One region of the Mesorhizobium sp. KR1-2 genome, then DNA from elsewhere that is predicted to be linked to it. Evidence: predicted binding sites of a transcription regulator. Region 1 holds the regulator's gene; the other holds the start of a gene.
The links. Region 1 encodes HrcA, which represses chaperone genes, less so after heat shock. Its sites were predicted from a motif close to GTTAGCACTCNCNNNNNGNGAGTGCTAAC; they were not measured.
Positions count from the first base shown of each region.

Region 2: a site for HrcA is predicted at 2,231-2,259, ahead of groES (co-chaperone GroES). Genes of this name have one in related genera too.

Region 1 is NZ_JBDZDS010000001.1:37,824-49,397, forward strand. It holds gene ABLE85_RS00220 (LysR family transcriptional regulator) at 1-184, opposite strand, end outside; gene ABLE85_RS00225 (ester cyclase) at 336-740, shown strand; gene ABLE85_RS00230 (NAD(P)H-dependent oxidoreductase) at 823-1,410, opposite strand; gene ABLE85_RS00235 (cytochrome P450) at 1,610-2,980, shown strand; gene ABLE85_RS00240 (DUF3297 family protein) at 3,053-3,283, opposite strand; gene ABLE85_RS00245 (YraN family protein) at 3,388-3,759, opposite strand; gene rsmI (16S rRNA (cytidine(1402)-2'-O)-methyltransferase) at 3,752-4,654, opposite strand; gene ABLE85_RS00255 (EamA family transporter) at 4,890-5,324, opposite strand; gene hemW (radical SAM family heme chaperone HemW) at 5,709-6,866, opposite strand; gene rdgB (RdgB/HAM1 family non-canonical purine NTP pyrophosphatase) at 6,875-7,522, opposite strand; gene ABLE85_RS00270 (VOC family protein) at 7,523-7,933, opposite strand; gene rph (ribonuclease PH) at 7,941-8,657, opposite strand; gene hrcA (heat-inducible transcriptional repressor HrcA) at 8,802-9,872, shown strand; gene ABLE85_RS00285 (DUF2189 domain-containing protein) at 10,028-10,870, shown strand; gene ABLE85_RS00290 (hypothetical protein) at 10,937-11,134, shown strand; gene ABLE85_RS00295 (YceI family protein) at 11,150-11,574, opposite strand, start outside.
Region 2 is NZ_JBDZDS010000001.1:753,047-764,620, reverse strand. It holds gene ABLE85_RS03685 (DHA2 family efflux MFS transporter permease subunit) at 1-239, opposite strand, end outside; gene ABLE85_RS03680 (HlyD family secretion protein) at 299-1,459, opposite strand; gene ABLE85_RS03675 (MarR family transcriptional regulator) at 1,456-1,932, opposite strand; gene groES (co-chaperone GroES) at 2,320-2,616, shown strand; gene groL (chaperonin GroEL) at 2,689-4,338, shown strand; gene ABLE85_RS03660 (TetR/AcrR family transcriptional regulator) at 4,530-5,147, opposite strand; gene ABLE85_RS03655 (NIPSNAP family protein) at 5,248-6,012, shown strand; gene fumC (class II fumarate hydratase) at 6,112-7,509, shown strand; gene ABLE85_RS03645 (DoxX family protein) at 7,676-8,059, shown strand; gene ppx (exopolyphosphatase) at 8,121-9,659, opposite strand; gene ABLE85_RS03635 (RNA degradosome polyphosphate kinase) at 9,858-11,574, opposite strand, start outside.

The DNA.
Region 1 (11,574 bases):
CTTCTTCGGTGATGCGATAGCCGGATTGCTGGCGATGGAACAGCGCAACCCCCAGCGCCGTCTCCAGCGCCTTGATTCGCCGCGCCACCGTAGTCTGGTTCACGCCCAGCGCAGCCGAAGCCTTCAGCGTCGACTCGTGCCGCGCGGTCGCGAGGAAATAACGGAGGTCGTTCCAGTCGAACATCGCCCATTCTGCACAAATGCAGAACCGTTAGGCAAGTGGAGCAACTGCCGATTGTGGGGGAGAGCGGCTATACGGCAGATCGTCATCGACCGGCCGGCCCTGACTTTTCCATTCCAACACCGCCGCCTTCGCGCGGCAGCAGGAGACAGTCATGCTTCACGAACAGCAGAACAAGGATGTGGTGCGCGCCTATGTCGAGGCGATGAACACCGGCGATTTCGACAGGCTGGAACGCCTTTTCACCAAGGACACCAATATCCACGGCGTGCTCGGCCGCGGCTCGCTCGACATCGCCATGCCGATCTGGCGCGAGCTGCACGGCGCACTCGACATGCATCTGGAAATCGAGGAACTGGCGGCAGACGGCGACACCGTGGTCGCCCGCTTCCGCGAGACCGGCCGCTCGGTGGGCGAGTTCCGCGGGTTGCGCGCTACCGGCAAGACCTATGAGATCATTGCCATCGAGTGGTTCACTATCCGCGACGGCCTCATCACCGACCGCTGGGGCGTGCGCGACAGCGCAGCACAAGCCCGCCAGATCGGCTGGCAGGCATGAGAGCTTACCTGGCCGCGCGCCCGGCCGATCATCGACCGGGCGGCGAGTTTCCGGACTGGCTCTATCTGGCCACGCCTGCAGGTCAGGCTGCGGCCGCCGCCTGCTTGGCGGGGCGCAGCGTCTCGAGAGCGCCGGCCCAGCGGTCGAGCTCGTCCAGCATGGTCTTGGCGCTGGCGATGATGAGGTCGTTCGGCTTGAACTCGCCGTCCACCAGGAACTGCGGATAATTCGGCACCGGCACGCCTTCGGGAATCGGCACCACCTTCTGCACCATCAGCAGCGGCTTGGCCGATTCGACGGCGCGCAGGCCGCCCGAAACGCCGCCATAGCTCAGGAAGCCGGCCGGCTTGTAGCGCCACTCGGCTGACAGATAGGTGATGGCATTCACCAGCGGCGCCGGGATGAAGTAGTTGTATTCCGGCGTCACGAACACGAAGGCGTCGCCCTCGGCAATGGTCTGCGACCAGCGCTTGGTGTGCTCGTTCTCATACTGGCCGAGGCGCGGATGCTTCGGCTCGTCGAACAGCGGCAGGTCGAAGTCGGCGATGTCCACCAACACCGGTTCGAACTTGCCGTGCTCGCGGGCGAAATCGGCGAACCACTTGGCGAAGACGGGGCCGACGCGGCCCGGCCGGGTGCTGCCGATGATGATGTGGAGCTTGTGCGTCAATGTCGTATTCCCTGTGCAATCTAGTCACCAAAGGTGACTTAGGGAGGAAGTGGGCCTTTCTCACCCGGAAGGCAAGCGAGCACCTTGTGGTAATCGGCCGAATTTGCAGGTGACGCAGCGTTCACCCTTTGCGCGACGATCCTCGTTTATGTGGACGGGGCTTCTTTCAAAGCCTACATACACCGGGACGGAGGACACGATGGATACCGCGCCCGCTCCCTTCATTCCGCCCGCGCCAAAGCCTCGCAGCACGCCACCCTCGACGCTGCAGATGATCCGCATCGTCTATCGCAACCCGCTCGAATTGTGGGGCGAGCCTTCCTACAACGAGCCGTGGATTTCGGTGGCCGGCGTCGGCGGGCCGCTGGTGATCGTCAACGATCCCGGCCTGATCCGCCATGTGCTGGTGGACAATGCCAAGAACTACAAGATGGCCACGGTGCGCCAGAAGATCCTGCGGCCGATCCTGCGCGACGGGCTTCTGACCGCAGAGGGCGAGGTGTGGAAGCGCTCGCGCAAGGCCATGGCGCCGGTGTTCACGCCGCGCCACATCTTCGGCTTCGCGCAGCCGATGCTGAAGCGCACGCTGGACTTCGTCGAGCGCTACGAGGGCGAGACCGGCACGGTCGACATCGCCCACGACATGACCATGCTGACCTATGAAATCCTCGCCGAGACGCTGTTTTCCGGCGAGATTGCCGGCGAGCCGGGCAGCTTCGCGCGCCAGATCGACCATCTGTTCGAAACCATGGGCCGGGTCGATCCGCTCGACCTCTTGCGCGCGCCCGACTGGCTGCCGCGCATCACGCGCATCCGCGGCCGCAAGACCATGGCCTATTTTCGCAAGATCGTGTCCGACACCATGGCCATGCGCAAGGACCGGCTGGCGCGCGAGCCCGATGCAGTGCCGCAGGATTTCTTGACCTTGCTGCTACGCGCCGAAGGGCCGGACGGGCTGACGCGCGGCGAGATCGAGGACAACATCATCACCTTCATCGGTGCCGGCCACGAAACCACCGCCCGCGCGCTGGGCTGGACGCTCTATTGCCTGGCCGAGGCGCCGTGGGAGCGCGCGCCAATCGAGGCCGAGATCGACGCGGTGCTGGCGCGCGAGCCCGATCCGACCAGGTGGCTGGATGCCATGCCGCTGACTCGTGCTGCCTTCGAGGAGGCGCTGCGGCTTTATCCGCCAGCGCCTTCGATCAACCGCGAGCCCATCGAGACCGACCGCTACAAGGATCTGGAGATCCGCAAGGGCTCGCAGGTGCTGGTCATGCCCTGGACGGTGCATCGCCACCGCAAGCTGTGGGACCAGCCCGAGGCCTTCATCCCGGCGCGCTTCCACCCCGGCAACCGCGAGAAGATCGACCGCTACCAGTACCTGCCTTTCGGCGCCGGCCCGCGCGTCTGCATCGGCGCCAGCTTTGCCATGCAGGAGGCGATCATCGCGCTCGCCATCCTGCTCTCCCGCTTCCGCTTCGACACGGTGCCGGAGACAAAACCTTGGCCGGTGCAGAAGCTGACCACCCAGCCGCAGGGCGGCCTGCCGATGCGGGTGACGCGACGGTGAGGTCGCCGCCGACGCCTTCCATTACCGGCTGAAAGCCGCTCGGTCCCGGCGCCCGAAAGCGTTCTCGGGCGCTCAGGCCCTCGGAAAAGGCTCGACCGTGCCCTTGAGCTTGATGGTGATTGGCTGGCCGAAACGGTCCTTGGACTTGCCGGCCGGCACGCGGATCCAGCCCTCGCTGACGCAATATTCGCTGACATCCTCGCGCTCGCGTCCGTTGAACAGGATGCCGACGCCGCGTTCCAGCACTTCGCCGTCGAAGAAGGGGCTGCGCGGGTCGATGCTCAGCCGGTCGGGAAGGGTCATTGCTTTCTCCATTAATTCTTGGCGTCCATGCGGACGCGATTGCCCGCGCCGCAGGCTTTGCGAGGCCTGTTAAGGGCATCGGCAGTCAGGGTAAAGACCTATGCTCAGTTCCGCCCGTAAAACACATTCTCCACATGCACCGGCCAGCGGCGCGGCAGCACCGCCACCAGGTCGAAGCGCACGGAAAGCCGGCCGTAGTCCGGCTGACGCGACAGCCACAGATCGGCCGCGCCCTCGATGCGGCGTTCCGAGCCATAGGCCACCGCATCCATGGCCTCCGCAAGGGTCGGTCGCGCCTTGACCTCGACGATCAGCACGAGATTGCCGCGCCGGGCGATGAGGTCGATCTCGCCAAGTCTTGTTCGATAGCGCCGGGCGACGACGCGGTAGCCTTTCAGCATCAGCGCGAGTGCCGCAAGCCATTCGCCGCGATGTCCGCGCCTGTAGGCCTTGCGTCGCGCCAGCGTATCAGCCACCGCCGCCTTCCTTGAGTTCGAGCAGTCGGCGATAGAGCGCGGGCTTCTGGCCGCCGGTCATGCGCGCGGCCTCGGCCGCCGCTTTGGAAGCCGGCATCTCGGCCGCGAGCGAAAGCAGCAGGCGGTCGACATCGGCCGGTTCGGCCACGGCCTGTGCCATCGGCGGCCCGACGCAGATGACGATCTCGCCCTTGGGCGTTGGCGTCTCTGCATAGTGGGCCGCAAGGGCGGCCAGTGTACCGGTGCGCATCTCCTCGAAGGTCTTGGTGAGTTCGCGGCCGATGGCGGCCGGCCGGTCGCCATAGACATCGGCCATGGCGACGAGCGTGTCGGCCAGACGGCGCGGCGATTCGAAGAAGATCAGCGTGGCGGGAACGGCGGTAAGCTCGGAAAGCCGGGTGCGGCGCTGGCCGTCCTTCACCGGCAGGAAGCCGGCGAACATGAAGGCATCCGAAGGCAGGCCGGAGGCGGTCAGCGCGGCGAGAACGGCGGACGGCCCGGGGATCGGCACCACGCGAATGCCATGCTCCTGCGCCTGCTCCACCAGCCGATAGCCGGGGTCGGAGACCAGCGGCGTGCCGGCATCCGACACCAGCGCCACGCTTCTGCCCGCCTCCAGAGTCTCGATCAAGCGCGGGCCGGCCTCGGCCGCATTGTGCTCGTGATAGGGGGTGGGGCGCTGGCGGATACCGTAGCGGTCGAGCAGCACTCGGGTGACGCGCGTGTCCTCGCAGGCAAGCACATCCGCGCCGGCCAGCGTTTCCAGCGCGCGCAGCGTGATGTCGCCGAGATTGCCGATAGGCGTGGCGACGAGATAGAGCGCCACCTCCAGCGGCCGGGCCACGACCTCCGTCTGCCCGATCATGTAGCTTTTCCTGCCGCTGTCCGTCGTCACGCCTGCTTATCTCCTGCTGGTTCTCTTTCGCATGGGTAGCGGTGCGTTGCAAAAAGCCTTTCGCGCCACGGCGCGAATTTTGCCGCAATCGGGTCGAAACCTGTGGACCGAGTCGGAAGCGTTTCGCTGCGGCGCAGCCTTCCGACGCCACGGTCAAAAGGCTGGAAGCACAATGCCCAATCGCTTCGATGTATTCCTGTCGCGTCTGGAAAGGGGCCGCTCGTCCGAGCGCTCGTCAAACGCGGTAGGCGACCAGCACCGCACCGGCGGCAATCAGCGCGATGCCAAGCCAGTTCGCGCCGGTCAGCCGCTCGCCAAGAAAAACAACGCCGAACACCGCGACAAGAACCACGCTTAGCTTGTCGATCGGCGCCACCTGCGCGGCCTGGCCAAGCTTCAGCGCGCGGAAATAGCAGAGCCACGATGCGCCTGTGGCGCACCCGGACAGGATCAGGAAGGCATAGGTCTTCGTGGAGATCGAGCCGAGCGCCTGCGCTTGGCCCGTCGCGACGACGATGCCGGCGGTCACCAGCAGGATGACGATGGTGCGGATCAGCGTGGCGAAGTCCGAATTGATGTTTTCCACGCCGACCTTGGCGAAGATGGCGGTGAGAGCCGCGAAGGCGGCCGACAGCACCGCCCAGAACTGCCAGGATGAGTAGATGGTCATGGCCTCATTTCTCCGCCGGGACGTTGGTGCAAAGGCTGTAGCATTTTGGGCGGGAATTGGGGATGCGTCTTCGTGATCGCCGCGGCACTCAGCCCGTTGTGGTCATGGCCGTACATCGTTTGCACCGCTGGCTCGTTGTCACGGGAGAGGCATGGATTCCCGACACTCTCCGCTCACTCCGTTCGCTCACGAGGTCGGGAATGACGGCGTTGAGAAGCCTCCGCATTAATGTGGTCGAGAGGTCGCACAGCATTCCAGCCGTCATTCCCGACCTCGTGAGCGAGTGAAACGAGCGGAGAGTGCCGGGAATCCATGCCTCGACATACCCGCCGCCGCTACGGATCAGAAGATTTTTCGCGCCTGGAAAATTGGCGCAGCCGCCTCTCACCGCGCCAGATCGGCCACCACGGCATCGAGCACGATCATGCCGGATGGCGTGGCGCGCAGGCGCGAATTGCCCACGGGCGCGATCAGCCCTTCGCCCTGCAGGATCGACATGCGCGCCGGAGACAACTCCCGGCCCGACAGCGCCTCGTAGCGGACGAGGTCGATGCCTTCGACAAGCCGCAGCCCCATCAGCAGGAATTCGTCGGCCTCCTCAGAGCGGGTCAATATCTCGCCGCCGGTGATGCCGTGGCCCTTTGTCTCGACCAGATCGAGCCAGGTTTCCGGCATCTTCTCGGCAATCGTCACCACGCGCTGTCCGTCCTCGACGAAACGGCCATGCGCGCCGGGGCCGACGCCGACATATTCGCCGTAGCGCCAGTAGGTCAGGTTGTGCCGGCTTTCCGCGCCGGGCCTGGCATGGTTGGAGATCTCGTAGGCCGGCAGGCCGTGCGCTGCCGTCACTTTCTGCGTCACCGCGTAGAGTTCGGCCGACGCTTCCGCGTCCGGCAGCTCGAATTTGTGCGCGGCATAGAGCGCGTGGAAGCGCGTGCCTTCCTCGATGGTGAGCTGGTAGAGCGACAGATGGTCGGCGGCGTGGTCAATCGCCTGCTTGAGCTCCGCCGCCCAGGCCTCGGGCGTCTGGCCGGGCCGGGCATAGATCAGGTCGAAAGACATGCGCGGGAAGATTTCGCGCGCCAGTTCGATGGCGTGGAGCGCTTCCTCGACATTGTGCAGCCGGCCCAAAAAACGCAGATCGGCGTCGTTCAGCGACTGCACGCCGAGCGAGACGCGGTTGACGCCTGCGGTGCGGTAGCCGCGGAAGCGCTCGGCCTCGACGGAGGAGGGGTTGGCCTCCAGCGTGATCTCCACGCCCTGCCGCACGGTCCAGTTGGCGGCGACCGCGTCGAGCACGGCGGCCACCGTCTGCGGCTTCATCAGCGAGGGCGTGCCGCCGCCGAGGAAGATACTGGTCACCTCGCGCGGCCCGGTGCGCTGGCGCATCGTCGCCAACTCGGCTTCGAAGGCGCGGACAAAACGCTCCTGGTCCACCGGCTGGTGGCGGACATGGCTGTTGAAGTCGCAATACGGGCATTTGGCCGCGCAGAAGGGCCAATGGATGTAGACGCCGAAGCCCGGTTCCCTGTTGGTCAATATCGCGTCCTTCACGCCGAGCCGAGCATGGCGCGGGCAAATTTCTGGAAGGCGCGGGCGCGGTGCGACAGTGCCTTGTCCTGCCCCGGCTTCCAGCCGTGTTTTTCCTCGGCGGTCATCTCGCCGAAGGTCTTGTCATAGCCTTCCGGCAGGAAGACCGGGTCGTAGCCGAAACCCTTCTCGCCGCGCGGCGGCCAAACCAACTGGCCCTCAGCCTCCCCGCGGAAATATTCGGTGTGACCGTCCGGCCAGGCCACGCAGATGACAGCCACGAAGCGGCCGCTGCGCTTGTCGGGCGAGACGGCGCCTGCCTCGTTCATCGCATCTTCCGTGCGCTGCATGGCCATGCCGAAGTCGCGGCCGCCGTCGGGCTTCTCGGCCCAGTTGGCGGTGTAGACGCCGGGCTGGCCGTCGAGCGCATCGACGCACAGGCCGGAATCGTCCGACAGCGCCGGCATGCCGGTGGCGGTCGCGGCGGCCAGTGCCTTGATGGCGGCGTTTTCCTCGAACGTGGTGCCGGTCTCGTCGGGCTCGGGCAGGCCGAACTCCCTGGCCGACTTTGCCTTGAAGCCGAACGGCGCCATCAGGTCGGCGAATTCGCGCAGCTTGCCGTCATTGTGGCTGGCGACGACGATTTCCCGTTCGGTCAGAATGCGCATTCAAATACCCCAGATACGTGGTTCGGCGATCTCCAGCGAATTGCCGGACGGATCGCGGAAATAGATGGATCGGCCGCCATTCGGCCACTCGAAATCGGCCTCGATAGCGATGTTGCTGGCCTCCAGATGGGCCTTCCATCGCTCGATTTCATCGGCAGTGCCCGAAAAGCAGAGGTGCCCCTGGCCCACCGTGCCATGCGGCGGCACCGGAAGTTTTGCGTCCGGCGCCGGCGGATGACGGGTGGCGTCCGCGTTGAACAGCAGGAGCACGCCTTGCCCGCAGCGGAAGAAGACGTGCCGGCCCGGCACCTTGGCAATGCGCTCCAGCCCCATCACCTCGCCGTAAAACGCCTCCGCCGCATCGAGATCGGCGACGTAGAGGGCGCTTTCGAGGATGCCGGAGAGGTGCATCGCTGGCTCAGGCCACCGCCATCTGCTGAAGGTCGACCAGCCGCGAAATACCCTTCTTGGCCAGCGCCATCAGATTGGCGAATTCTTCTTCGGTGAAGGGCGCGCCCTCGGCCGTGCCCTGGATCTCGACGATGCCGCCCTTGCCGGTCATTACGAAATTGGCGTCGGTGCCGGCCGCGGAGTCTTCCGGATAGTCGAGGTCGATCACCGGCTGGCCCTCATAGATGCCGCAGGAGATCGCCGCGACATGGTCCTTCAGCACCTTGGAGACCGAAACCATCTGGCGCGCTTCCATCCAGCGCAGGCAGTCATGCAGCGCCACCCAGCCGCCCGTGATTGCGGCGGTGCGCGTTCCGCCATCGGCCTGGATGACGTCGCAGTCGACGGTGATCTGCATCTCGCCCAGCGCCTGCAGGTCCACGACCGCGCGCAAGGAACGGCCGATCAGCCGCTGGATCTCCAGCGTGCGGCCGCCCTGCTTGCCGGTGGCGGCCTCGCGGCGCATGCGCTCGCCCGTGGCGCGCGGCAGCATGCCGTATTCGGCCGTTACCCAGCCCTTGCCGGTGTTGCGCATCCAGCCGGGAACCTTTTCCTCGAGGCTTGCCGTGCACAGCACGTGCGTGTCGCCGAATTTGACGAGGCAGGAGCCCTCCGCGTGCTTGGAGACGTTACGCTCGAAGGAGATGGGGCGCATTTCGTCGAACTGGCGTTTGGAGGGGCGCATACGGTTCTTTCTTCGTAAAGAGCGATAATCCGGCGGCTTGTAGCGTCATGCGGGTTTCGGCGCAAAGGAAAACACGGCGGCCGCCGCATGGTTGTGTTCCAGCGAAGGGAATCTATATCTTGATTCCAGAGGTTTGGTGAAACCATGACGAAGCCGGTGCAGGATCCGATATTGCAGACTCTCGATATGCGCTCGCGCGACATATTCCGCCGCATCGTCGAGTCCTACCTGCACGACGGTGAGCCGGTCGGCTCGCGCAACCTGGCGCGCATGCTGCCGGCCACGCTCTCGCCTGCCACCGTGCGCAACGTCATGAGCGACCTGGAGCAGCTCGGCCTCATCTATGCGCCGCACATTTCGGCCGGCCGCCTGCCCACGCAGCAGGGACTGCGCTTCTTCGTCGACGCCTTCATGGAGCTTGGCGACCTGTCGGAGGAGGAGCGGCGTTCCATCGAGACGCAGCTCAAGGCCGCCAGCAGCGGCGCCACGCTGGAGCAGATGCTGATCGACGCCAGCCAGATGCTGTCGGGCCTGTCGCGTGGTGCGGGCCTGGTGCTGGCGAGCAAGAACGAGGTGCCGCTGAAGCACATCGAGTTCATCCAGCTCGACCCGCGCCGGGCTCTGACCATCATGGTGTCGCAGAATGGCGACGTGGAGAACCGCGTCGTGGAGTTGCCCGCGGGCGTCACCGCCTCTCAGCTTATCGAGGCTTCCAACTATCTCAACGCCCATGTCCGGGGACGCACGTTGGCAGAGGCCAGGGACGAGATCGCCCGGCTGAAGGACGAGACCAAGGCCGCCCTCGACACGCTGTCGCAGGAATTGGTGCAGCGGGGCCTGGCCGTGTGGGCGGGCGCCGACAGCGGGCTGCCGGCGCGCCTTATCGTGCGCGGCCGCGCCAATCTTCTGGAAAACCTCACCGCGCAAGCCGACATCGAGCTGCTCAAGCATCTGTTCGAGGACCTCGAGACGCAGGAGGGCATGGTCCAGCTTCTCGACCTCGCCGAGGCGGGCTCGGGCGTGCGCATCTTCATCGGCTCGGAAAACAAGCTGTTTTCGCTCTCCGGCTCCTCGCTGGTCGTCGCGCCCTATCGCGACAAGGATGCCCGGGTCATCGGCGCGCTCGGCGTCATCGGCCCGACCCGGCTGAACTATGCCCGCATCGTGCCGATGGTCGATTATACGGCGCAGCTCATCTCCCGCATGCTCCGCTGATACCGGGGAACCCCGGCACCCCTTGAACCGTTCGTGAGGCGACAAGAAACGCGCGGCGCGATATGATCGCTGCTGTGCGGGTCACGGATCGTCGTGGCGTCATGCTCGCGCCGGGACGTATTCCGATGGCCGTGTCCAACAGCGGAGGAACGGTAATGGCAAGTTTCCACGTGATGGCAGGTGCTTCTCAGAGCTACAACCGCGTGGCGGTGCGCAAGATCAGCTTTTCCGACGTCCTCGTTTCGCTGCGGCAGGGTGCCGAGGACTTTTGGGAGAAGCCGTCGCATTATGTGTTCATGTGCGTGTTCTATCCCATCATCGGCGTGTTCCTGATGACGTGGACTTCGGGCAACAATGCGCTGCCACTGCTGTTTCCGCTGGCTTCGGGTTTTGCCCTGCTCGGGCCGCTGACAGCATTGGGTCTCTACGAGATCAGCCGCAGGCGTGAACTTGGCATTGATTCATCTTGGCGCCATGCGTTCGACGTCCGCCGCTCGCCAGCGCTACCTTCGATCGCGGCTGTCGGCATCTGGCTTTTCATCCTGTTCGTCACCTGGCTGCTTAGCGCCAAGACGCTCTACGTCTCCCTCTTTGGGCCTGAAGTGCCGGCCTCGATAGGCGGCTTCATACATGACGTGTTCAGCACGCGGAGCGGGCACGAGCTGATGCTGTGGGGCAACCTGATGGGGCTCGGCTTCGCCATCGTGGCGCTCGCCACCACCGTGGTCGCCTTTCCGCTATTGCTCGACCGCGACGTCGGCGTCGTGGCGGCGATCGAGACCTCGGTGCGCACCGTGCTGGTCAACCCGCTGCAGATGCTGTTCTGGGGCCTGATCGTGGCGGTCCTGCTGGTGATCGGCTCGATACCCATCTTTGCGGGACTGGTGGTCGTCCTGCCGATCCTGGGGCACGCAACCTGGCATCTCTACCGCAAGGTGATCGAGCCGGCGAAGACGAACGCAAAGGCGACGGCCGAACGGCGGCGGCGCGCAGCCTGACGGCGGCGATGGTTATGCAAACGGGCCGACCGGCACAAGCTGCCGGCGCGGCCCTCAGGAGGAACTATGGCACTGGAGGAACTTAAGGCACAGATCAGCCTGCTCATGGCGCAGATGGTCGACCAGCCCGAAGACGCCCATGAGATCCAGGAGCGCATTCGCGAAACGCTCAACGAGCTGCGCGCAATGGGCATGCCGTTGCCGGCCGATCTCGTGAAGCTCGAAAAACAGCTCGACGCCGGGTTCGATACGGCCGAAGGCTGAGCGGACAGGGGCGGTTCAGTTCCGCGAGCCGTTGAGCTGAATGTCGAAGTCGACCATGTCGAAATAGAGCGGCGTGCCAGCATCCATGCCATAGGCGGAGCGCTGGACGCTGCCTTGTACGTGGAAGGTTATGCTGCGCCCGGTGCGCTCGCCGACGGTGGCGGTGAACTCCGCCGGGTGGGTCTTGCCCCGCGCGGTAAGCTGGCCTTCGATGCGTGCGGTGTCGTCGCCGGTTCGCGTCACCTTGGTAGAGCGGAACCGGATCTCCGGATAGGCATCCGCATTGAACACGGCATCCGAGCGCAGGAACTTGTCGATCCTGGCCTCGCCCGTACTGACGCTGGCCGGCATCAGCTCGAACTGCACGCTTGAGCGCTCGAAGTCGTGCGCGTCGATGCGGAACGTCCCGTGGAACTTGCCGAAGTCGCCCGTGATGCCTC
Region 2 (11,574 bases), 720 kb from region 1:
TCCTTGCGCCCGAAGCGGTCGGACAGCCAGCCGGTCACCGGCGTCATGATTGCCGCGGCAACGATGTAGGAGGTCAGCACCCAGTTGATGGTGTCGGCCGACGCACCAAGGTCGCCCACCATAGAAGGCAGGGCGACGTTCGCAATCGTGGTGTCGAGCACCTGCATGATCGTCGCAAGCATGATCGACACCGTGATCAGCCCGCGATGCGGGACTTCGGTGTGGGTTGTCGGGGTCATCTAAGGCAGACCTGTGCGTTCGGACGCCCGCCACGGCGAGCGCCCGTATGAAATGACTTTTACTTTACGTTGTCGGCCGCGACCGCGCTCGACAGCAGGCCCGGAAGCCCGCGGCTGACCCCGGTGTCGACCGACACCGTGGCGCTCATGCCGGTGCGCAGTGCCACGTCGAGACCGCTGGTGTCGACCTTCAGCCGCACCGGGATACGCTGGGTGACTTTCACCCAGTTGCCGGTGGCGTTCTGCGCGGGCAGAAGCGAAAACTCCGCGCCCGTACCCGCACCGATGGCCTCGATCGTGGCCTTGAGCGGGTGGTTGGGATAGGTGTCGAGCGTAATCTCGGCCGTCTGCCCCGGCTTCATGTTGGTAAGCTGCGTTTCCTTGAAGTTGGCGTCGACCCAGATGTCGTCGGTCTCGACCAGGCTGAACAACGGCGTGCCGACCCCGACGAACTGACCGACCTTGAAGGACGAGGCCTGGGCGACCATGCCGTCCGCAGGCGCGCGCACCGTGGTCTGCGCCAGCGCATAGGCGGCATTGTCGCGGGTCGCGAGCGCGGCCAGCACGGTGGGATGCTCGTCGGTCTCGATAGCAGGATTGCCGGCCAGCGCAGCACGCGCGCTGGCAATGCCCTGCACGGCCGCCGTATGCTGATCCTGCGCCTTGGTCAGGTCTCGCCGGGCCTCGTCGAGGGTCGACTCCGAATTGATGCCGCGCTTCACCAGCGCAGAGGCGCGATCGTACTGCGACTGCAGATAGGTCACGTCGCCGGCCGTCACGCGCTCCTGCGCAAGAGCCTGGCTATAGGCCGCGCGCAGTTGCTCGACATTGAGCCGGGCCGCGGCCAGAGCCGCATCCGCCTGTGCCAACGCGATCCGATAGGGCTCGGGATCTACGACGAAAAGGGTGTCGCCCACCTTGACCATCTGATTGTCGGCGACGTTGACGCTGACGACGCGACCGGCCTCCTGCGAGGCGATCGACACCTTGGCCTGACGCAGATTGGCGTTCTCGGTTTCCTGGTAACGACCACCGGTGACCCAGACATAGCCGCCACCGACAACCAACGCCAAGGGGAGCGCCGACATCAGGAACAAGCGCCCCTTGCGGCGCTTGCGCGCTGGCGCGGGCTGCGCCAGCGGCGCGGCCGTAACCGGCGGCGAGAGCGTGTCTGCTTCGACTTCGGTCACCTCATCCTTGAGCTTCGACACGGCGTTCATGCTGCTGCACCTTTATTCATTGCCTGTTGCTGGCACGGCGCTTCGCCGTCCGAAAGATTGTTTACGATCGTCGCGAGCCCGCGGATGACCGACTTGCGTTCATCTGGAGACAAGCCCGTCAGGGCTTGTTCGAAGACTTCGCCGGCAACGCCTCTGATCGCCCCAAAAGCCTCTCGGCTTTTGTCAGTTGGAAAAATCATGCGTACGCGCCGGTCGCTGACGTCTTGCCGACGCTCGACCCAGCCGCCTTCCTCCATCCGGTCGACAAGCCGCGACACACTGATCGGCTCAACTTCCAAAAGTTCTGCGAGTCGCGCCTGCGCGACCCCCTCGTCCTTCACCACGCGCACCAGCAGCCGCCACTGCGCCGATGACAGACCATAGCCGCTACCGAGCGTTTCAAAACGCCGGCGCATAAGCCGCGCCGCGTCGTGAATGAGAAAGCCCAGCCTCTCCGTACCTTCAAAATCCATGAGCGCGATATATTATGAGCGTGCTTACTATTCAAGCGGCAAGGTGTGACGGTCGCATTCTTGTGATACAGCGAACTTCCAGTGCGGCAGCCCTGGGAAAACAGCAGCATATCGCAACTCTCCGCGCTCCCGCAGCCCTAGCGACGCGGTCATGGTGAATGATCAGTTCACGCGGCAGTCAACAACAGCTCCGCTCGCCGTGACTATGATTTGCACCCCGCCCAAACTGGGTAATTCCATGCATGCAGGCAGTGGCGCTTCTTGACTCGGGCGTAACCCCGGCTTATCTCATCCACGCGTTAGCACTCACCCCAAGCGAGTGCTAACCACGGTCCGGTGACCCGGACGGAAACATCGTTTTTAACATCCGCACCAAGGATAACCAAAATGGCAAAGTCGAAGTTCCGCCCGCTTCATGACCGCGTGGTCGTTCGTCGGGTCGAGTCCGAAGAGAAGACCGCCGGCGGCATCATCATTCCCGACACCGCGAAGGAAAAGCCGCAGGAAGGCGAAATCATCGCCGTTGGCTCCGGCGCCCGCGACGACTCCGGCAAGCTGGTTCCGCTCGATGTGAAGGCTGGCGACCGCGTCCTGTTCGGCAAGTGGTCGGGCACTGAAGTGAAGCTCAATGGCGAAGACCTTCTGATCATGAAGGAATCCGACATCATGGGCATCATCGGCTGAATTTCAGCTCACCCGCACCCATAAAATTTTTGCATTTCGGGCCCCGCAAAGGCCCTCTCCAGGAGCTTTAAAATGGCTGCCAAAGAAGTAAAGTTTTCCCGTGATGCCCGCGAGCGCATGCTGCGCGGCGTCAACATCCTCGCCGACGCCGTCAAGGTGACGCTCGGCCCGAAGGGCCGCAACGTCGTGATCGACAAGTCGTTCGGCGCGCCGCGCATCACCAAGGACGGCGTTTCGGTCGCCAAGGAAATCGAGCTTGAGGACAAGTTCGAGAACATGGGCGCGCAGATGGTCCGCGAGGTTGCCTCGAAGACCAACGACATCGCCGGCGACGGCACCACGACCGCGACCGTCCTGGCTCAGTCGATCGTTCAGGAAGGCCACAAGGCCGTTGCCGCCGGCATGAACCCGATGGACCTGAAGCGCGGTATCGACCTGGCCGTTTCGGAAGTCGTCACCCACCTCGTCAAGAGCTCGAAGAAGATCAAGACCTCGGAAGAAGTTGCCCAGGTCGGCACCATCTCGGCCAACGGCGAGAAGGAAATCGGCTCGATGATCGCCGAAGCGATGCAGAAGGTCGGCAACGAGGGCGTCATCACCGTCGAGGAAGCCAAGACCGCCGAGACCGAGCTCGAGGTCGTCGAAGGCATGCAGTTCGACCGCGGCTACCTGTCGCCCTACTTCGTCACCAACCCGGACAAGATGGTTGCCGAGCTGGATGACGCCTACATCCTGCTCCACGAGAAGAAGCTGTCGAACCTCCAGGCCATGCTGCCGGTTCTCGAAGCCGTCGTGCAGACCTCGAAGCCGCTGCTCATCATCTCGGAAGACGTCGAAGGCGAGGCTCTGGCCACGCTGGTCGTCAACAAGCTGCGTGGCGGCCTGAAGATCGCCGCCGTCAAGGCTCCGGGCTTCGGCGACCGCCGCAAGGCCATGCTGGAAGACATCGCCATCCTCACCGGTGGCCAGGTCATCTCCGAAGACCTCGGCATCAAGCTCGAGAACGTGACCCTCAACATGCTGGGCCGCGCCAAGAAGGTGTCGATCTCCAAGGAGAACACCACCATCGTCGACGGCGCCGGCAAGAAGGCCGAGATCCAGGGCCGCGTTGCCCAGATCAAGCAGCAGATCGAAGAGACCACTTCGGACTACGACAAGGAGAAGCTGCAGGAGCGTCTCGCCAAGCTCGCTGGCGGCGTTGCAGTGATCCGCGTCGGCGGTGCGACCGAGGTCGAGGTCAAGGAGCGTAAGGACCGCGTCGACGACGCCCTCAACGCGACCCGCGCGGCCGTCGAGGAAGGCATCGTTCCGGGCGGCGGCGTTGCGCTGCTGCGCTCTTCGCTCGCCATCAAGGCGGAAGGCGAGAACGCCGACCAGGCTGCTGGCATCAACATCGTCCGTCGCGCTCTGCAGGCTCCGGCCCGCCAGATCGCCGCGAACGCAGGTGCGGAAGCTTCGATCGTTGCCGGCAAGATCCTCGAGAACAAGACGGCGACCTTCGGCTACAACGCCCAGACCGGCGAGTACGGCGACATGATCGCCTTCGGTATCGTCGACCCGGTCAAGGTCGTTCGCACGGCTCTGCAGGACGCCGCTTCGGTTGCCGGCCTGCTGGTCACCACCGAGGCCATGATCGCCGAAGCTCCGAAGAAGGACTCCGGCGCTGCCATGCCCGGCATGCCCGGCGGTGGCATGGGCGGCATGGGCGGCATGGATTTCTAAGGAAATCCATAAAGCACGCCCATTGAGTCTAAAGATGCTCAAGCCCGCAAGCGGGCTTGAGTGGCGGCATGGACTTCTAAGTCCAGCCACCTCAGGCTTACGGAAAGGGCGCCCTCGCGGCGCCCTTTTTGTTTGTCCGAATGCGGAACTCGAGTTGCCTGGCCCGAGGGCGACCGGCCCGCCGAACGCACTCAGATGACGACCACTTCCCCGGCGAACTGACTTGCGCACAACAGCAGCACGCCTACGTCCTGCGTCGCCTTGGCGATCGCCATGGCGCCCGAATAAGTGGCGACGGCAAGTGCCGCGAAACGCTCCGGATCGGTCTTCGGCTCCTCCGCACCTACGTCCTGGTCGCTGCGGAGCTTTAGCGCAATGGCCGCCTGCCAGGCGGCGTAGATGCGGGCCAGTGCCGTGCGGAAATCGGAATCGGCCAGCGACAGCTCATGCGCCAGGTTGTTGAGCGGACAGCCGCGAACAAAACCTTGTTGCTCCAGTTCGGCCGCCACCGCTGCAAAGGTAGCGCACACGCCCTCGCGCGCGGACGCAGCCTGCTCTATCGGCCTGATCCAGGTTTCCTCGACCGCCGCAGCCACCCGCTCGTCGATAACGGCCAATCCCAGCACCTTCTTGGTGGGGAAATGGTGGTGAAGCGCCCCGCCGGTGACGCCGGCGATCTTCATAAGGTCGCCGAGGCTCGTCGCGTGATACCCGCGCGCCTGAAAGGCTTCCTCGGCGGCGTCGAGAACGCGCTGGCGCAGCCCCTCCGGGTCGTTGGTTCGCCTGCGCGACAGTCCCGTTGTTGGCATTGTTGAGAGCCCCCGTTTGATCCTGACACTAGCCAGATTGACAAAACCGGACAACCGGTCTGTTATGAAAACAGGATAACCGACCTGTTTTGGAGGGGTGATGGTCGAGAAACTGGCACTACAGAGCTTATTCGAGCGGCCGCGCTTGTACTCGCCGGTCGTGGAGCTTCGGCAGTACCGGCTGCATCCCGGGCGGCGCGAGGAACTGATCCGTCTTTTCGATTCCCATTTCGTCGAGAGCCAGGAGGCGGTCGGCATGGCCGTCATCGGGCAATTCCGCGACCTTGACTGGCCGGACCGCTTCGTATGGCTGCGCGGCTTCCAGGACATGGCGCTCCGCCGCGCTGCCCTCGCCGCATTCTACGAGGGGCCGGTCTGGGCCGAACACCGGGAAGCCGCCAATGCCACCATGGTCGATTCCGACGACGTGCTGTTGCTTAGGCCCGCGTGGCCCGGCGCAGCTTTCGATCTTGCGGGCAAGGAACGCGAGACGCGATGCAAGATGGCCTCCTTCGCCGTCATCGCTGCCACGATCTTCCATGTCACCCCGGAAACGGAAAATGAATTCGTGACACTGATGATTGAAGAGGCAGAGCCGCTGCTTTGCCTGCATGGCGGCCCTCTGCTGGCGGCCTTCGTCACCGAACACGCCGTAAACACCTTCCCGCGCCTGCCGGTGCGCGCGGAGGAGAACGTGTTCGTCATTTTCCAGAGCTTCGCGGACGCCCTGGCGCTGGCCAACCATGAAGTGGCTCTGATGGAAGACCCGGTCTGGACGCGCGGGGTTCTGCCTGCCCTAAAACACCACTTTACCCGGCCCTCGGAACGGCTGCGGCTGGCGCCCACGGCACGCTCGCTGCTTTGAACCGATTAGGATCGGCGTCCTCCCCATTCAGCACTTGAAGCCTATTGTGCAAAGCGGTAGGCCGTTGCCAGCATTGTACATTTTTCCTGGAGGCGGCCCATGAGCGCTCATCACACCAGAACCGAAACCGATACATTCGGCCCCATCGAGGTTGCGGCCGACCGCTATTGGGGTGCGCAGGCGCAGCGTTCGCTGGGCAATTTCAAGATCGGCTGGGAAAAGCAGCCGCTTTCGGTGGTCCGTGCGCTCGGCATCGTCAAGCGCGCCGCAGCTGAAGCCAATATGGCGCTCGGCCGCCTCGACCCGAAGATCGGCGAGGCCGTTGTGCAGGCCGCCCAGGAAGTCATCGACGGCAAGCTCAATGACCACTTCCCGCTGGTGGTCTGGCAGACCGGTTCTGGCACCCAGTCCAACATGAACGCCAACGAGGTCATATCCAACCGGGCAATCGAACTGCTCGGCGGCGTCATGGGCTCCAAGAAGCCGGTGCACCCCAACGACCACGTCAACATGAGCCAGTCGTCGAACGACACCTACCCGACGGCCATGCACATCGCCTGCGCCGAGCGGATCGTGCATGACCTGCTGCCGGCGCTCAAGCACCTGCATGCCGCACTCGACGCCAAGGCCAAGGCCTTCGACCACATCATCAAGATCGGCCGCACCCACACGCAGGATGCTACGCCGCTGACGCTCGGCCAGGAATTCTCCGGCTACGCCGCGCAGGTCGCCTCCTCCATCAAGCGCATCGAGATGACGCTGCCGGGCCTGTGCGAGCTGGCGCAGGGCGGCACCGCCGTCGGCACCGGCCTCAACGCGCCGGTCGGCTTCGCCGAGAAGGTGGCCGAGCGCATCGCCGCCATCACCGGCATTCCCTTCGTCACCGCCCCGAACAAGTTCGAGGCGCTGGCTGCCCACGATTCCATGGTGTTCAGCCACGGCGCCATCAACGCTGCCGCAGCGGCACTGTTCAAGATCGCCAACGACATCCGCTTCCTTGGCTCGGGCCCGCGCTCGGGTCTCGGCGAGCTCTCGCTGCCGGAAAACGAGCCGGGCTCGTCGATCATGCCGGGCAAGGTCAACCCGACGCAGTGCGAGGCGCTGACGCAGGTCTGCGTGCAGGTGTTCGGCAACAATGCCGCCATCACCTTTGCCGGCAGCCAGGGCCACTTCGAGCTCAACGTCTACAACCCGCTGATGGCCTACAACTTCCTGCAGTCGGTGCAGCTGATGTCCGACGCGGCGATCTCGTTCACCGACAATTGCGTCGTCGGCATCGAGGCCCGCGAGGACAACATCAAGGCTGCGCTGGAACGCTCCCTGATGCTGGTCACCGCGCTGGCCCCGACCATCGGCTACGACAACGCTGCCAAGATCGCCAAGACGGCGCACAAGAACGGCACGACGCTGCGCGAGGAAACCCTGGCGACCGGCCTCGTTACCGAGGCCGACTATGACCGCCTGGTTCGCCCGGAGGACATGACCCGGCCGGGCTGACCGGCCATCGCTTCCCCGGCGAAGGACCGATCGACACGCCGCAGCTGTGTACGCGGAGTGTCGATTGGATCTGAAACGGTGTACAATGCGTTCGGAAGTTTCGATCTCGTGTTGAATCCGGTTCCGCGTTACTTCGCGGTATCGACATCATCTCAGGGGAAGAAACATGCCCAACAGCGTCATCGTACTCATCGGCCGCATCCTGCTATCGATCATGTTCATCCTTGCCGGCTTCGGCAAGCTGACAAACATCGCCGGAACGGCAGGCTATTTCGCCAGCTACAACCTGCCGATGCCGACGGCCACTGCGGTCATCATCGGCCTCGTCGAACTTGTCGGCGGCCTCGCCATCCTGATCGGCTTTCAGACCCGCATTGCCGCCTGGGTCCTGGCGATCTTCAGCGTAGCCGCCGCGCTCGTTGCCCACATGAACTGGGCGGACGTCATGCAGCTCATCAACTTCCAGAAGAACCTTGCGATTGCGGGCGGCTTCCTGGTCCTGGCCTCCTTCGGGCCCGGCGCCTACTCGGTCGACGCACGGCGCGGCTGAAAAAGGGTAACTCCTGCGCAAAAGAAAAGGCCCGGTCGATCCGGGCCTTTTTTCATTCAAGCTACTTGGCGGAAATGAAGGGCGGCTCGCCCTCGATTTCCATGACGAGCTTGCGCCCAGCGAGCTTGCCGAGCTGCGCAAGCCGCCCGGCCGGACGCTCTCCGAGCAGGTCGCCGCATTCGCGGGGAATCACCAGCGCCAGCGTGTCATTGTCGAGCCTTTCCCAGCGCAGCCTTGGGATGACGCCCGGCATGGAAGCCGAGAGCAGATAGACGACGCGGAACATGGCGCCCAGAAGCCGCGCACGCTCCAGATAACCCGGCGTGGCCAGCGACCTCAGTTCGGCGACGCTGCCGTCGTTGAACAGGCCCTCGTGTCGATAGAGGTTGGACAGCGCCAGATAGGCGCGGCCGGGGTGGTCCACGCCGATGAAGGAGGCATGCGCGATGATGTTGAGCGACTGCGTGCCTCGATATTCCGGATGCGCCCGCCAGCCGATATCGGCCAGCAAGCAGGCGGCGTGGCGATAACGCGCCTCGTCCTCGGTCTCGTCGATGCCGAAGGTGGCGAAGGTCTGTCCGGTCCACTGCACCAGTTCGTGCGCATGGGTGACGGAGCGCGCCCGCAGCACCGCCAGCTCTTCCGAGGCCGAGATGAGCGGGTCGAGCTTCTGCTCCCGCGGCGACAGCAGCGAATAGAGGAAGCCTTCGCGCACGCCGAGCGCAGACACCACGATCTTCGACGGCTGCATCGCGGCGATGATTTCCAGCATCACGGCCGCGCCATACGGCAGCAGCGAGCGACGGACCTTGGAGACGCCCTCGATGCCCTTGACCTTGTCGATGTCGCCCTTGGCCACTTGCCGGAGAAAAGGCAAGGAGCTTTCGATGTCCATCTCATAGTGGTGCATCACGCTGAGCGGATAGTTGGTCATGTTCATGTGCAGTCGGGCGAGATTTCGCCAGGTGCCGCCAACGGCATAGAAGACCCTGCCCTGGCCGCCCTTCAGCAGCTTGGCGCGCGCGAGTTCCTCGCGGGCGATTCTCGCGGCCGCGGCCGTCGAGTTCTTGGCCATGTCCTGCAAACGCAGGCCGCCGAGCGGCAGCGTGATGCCGTCGCCGATCCGCTCACCCGCAACGTCGACCAGCTCGAGGCTGCCGCCGCCAAGGTCGCCGGCGATGCCTTCGGCAGGATGGAAACCGGAAATGACACCCAGCGCCGAATAGTAGGCTTCTTCGCGCCCGCTCAGAACGCGGATCTCGGTGCGCAGGATCTTTTCGGCCCGGTGGATGAAATCGATGCCGTTCTCGGCCTCGCGTGCTGCGGCCGTCGCGATGACATAGAGATCGCCGGCGCCAGCCTGATCCGACAGTGCGCGAAACCGGCGGAATTCCTCGATCGCGCGCGAGACGCCGTCGGGATCGAGCTTGCCGGTCGTGACGATACCGCGCCCGAGGCCGGCCAGCATCTTCTCGTTGAACAAAATGGTCGGCGAGCGCGCTATGCCTTCGTAGATGACAAGGCGGATCGAGTTCGAACCGATATCTATGATGGAAACCGGCCGACGGTCCTGAAGTCGGCCTTGGGAGCGTGCGATCATAGGGTCAGGGCCTATCGACTTGATCGAAACGGAATTAGGCCGTCGGGCCCGACACGAGAAACGAAGGCACGGGGAACGCTCGCCATCTTCAGGCCCTCCGCGAGATCGGAGTGCCCCAAGCGCAAAAATCGCGCAAAGAACACTTTGCAGGCTGTTTCAGGCGCCATTTCGACCAAATCGACAGGTGCGCGTCCTACCTTACGCGTTCAACTTCTTGCGGCGCTTGAACTGTGCGATGCGCTTGGGCGCATGCGACTTCAATGCGTCGCCCCGTCCGGACAGGCTAGGATTTGTCATGAAATATTCCTGAGCGTTGAACGGTTCTTCGCCCTCGTCCAGCACGACACGCCGCGAGGTTCCATCTGCCAATACTTCGAAACTTTGCTGGTTGTCCATGATATTTCCCAGCATGATCTGGCCGAGCACCTGCTCGTGCACGGTCGGATTGGTGATCGGGACCATGGTTTCGACGCGCCGGTCAAGGTTGCGCGGCATCAGATCGGCCGAGCCGATATAGACGACGGCGTCGTCGGAAGGCAGGCCATGACCATTGCCGAAGCAATAGATACGGCTGTGCTCCAGGAAGCGGCCGATGATCGATTTGACGCGGATGTTCTCTGAAAGGCCAGGCACTTGCGGCCGAAGGCAGCAGATGCCGCGCACGACCAGGTCGATCTCCACGCCGGCCCGGCTGGCATCGTAAAGCGCGTCGATGATGATCGGGTCGACCAGCGAGTTCATCTTCATCCAGATCTGCGCCGGACGCCCCGCGCAAGCATGCTCGACCTCCTCGGAAATGTGCCAGAGGATGCGGCTCCTCAGAGTCAGCGGCGACATGGCCAGCACCATTTCGTCGGTCGGCTCGGCATAGCCCGTAATGAAATTGAACAGCTGGGCGACGTCGCGCGCGATGTGCGGATCGGTGGTGAAGAAGGACAGGTCGGTATAGATGCGCGCCGTCACCGGATGATAGTTGCCGGTGCCCAGATGCACATAGTTGCGCAGCTTCCCATCCTCGCGGCGCACCACAAGCGACATCTTCGCATGCGTCTTCAGCTCGATGAAGCCGAACACAACCTGCACGCCGGCGCGTTCAAGGTCGCGCGCCCAGCGGATATTGGCTTCCTCGTCGAAGCGGGCCTTGAGCTCGACCAGCGCGGTGACCGACTTGCCGGCCTCGGCCGCATCCACCAGCGCTCGCACGATGGGGCTGTCATTGGAGGTGCGATACAGCGTCTGCTTGATCGCAACCACCTCCGGATCGGCGGCCGCCTGGCGCAGGAACTGCACCACCACGTCGAAGGATTCATAAGGGTGGTGGACGATGAAGTCCTTCTCCCGGATCGCCGCGAAGCAGTCGCCGCCGTGATCGCGCACGCGCTCCGGGAAGCGCGGATTGAAAGGCGGGAACTTCAGGTCGTCGCGCGGCAGCGACACGATCTCGGATATCTGATTGAGCGCCAAAGGCCCCGTCAGCACGCTGATGCGCGCGGGCGATACGCCAAGCTCGGTGGCGACGAATTCGCGCAGCTCGTCCGGCATCTGGCTGTCGAACTCGATGCGGATAACCTGCCCGCGCCTGCGGCGCTTCAACGCGGTCTCGAACAGTCGCACAAGATCTTCGGCTTCTTCCTCGACCTCGATATCACTGTCGCGAATGATGCGGAACGTGCCCGAACCCTTGACCTCATAGCCGGGGAAGAGCTTCCCGATAAAGATATTGACCGCTTCCTCAAGCGGAATGAAGCGCACAGAGCCCTTGCGGTCGGGAAGCCTGATGTAGCGCTTCAGCGCCACCGGCAGACGGAGCAGCGCCGTCATCTCTTCGCCGTTCTTGCGCTGGCGCAGTTGCAGGGCGATGGAAAAGCCAAGATTCGGAATGAACGGGAACGGATGCGCCGGGTCGATGGACAGA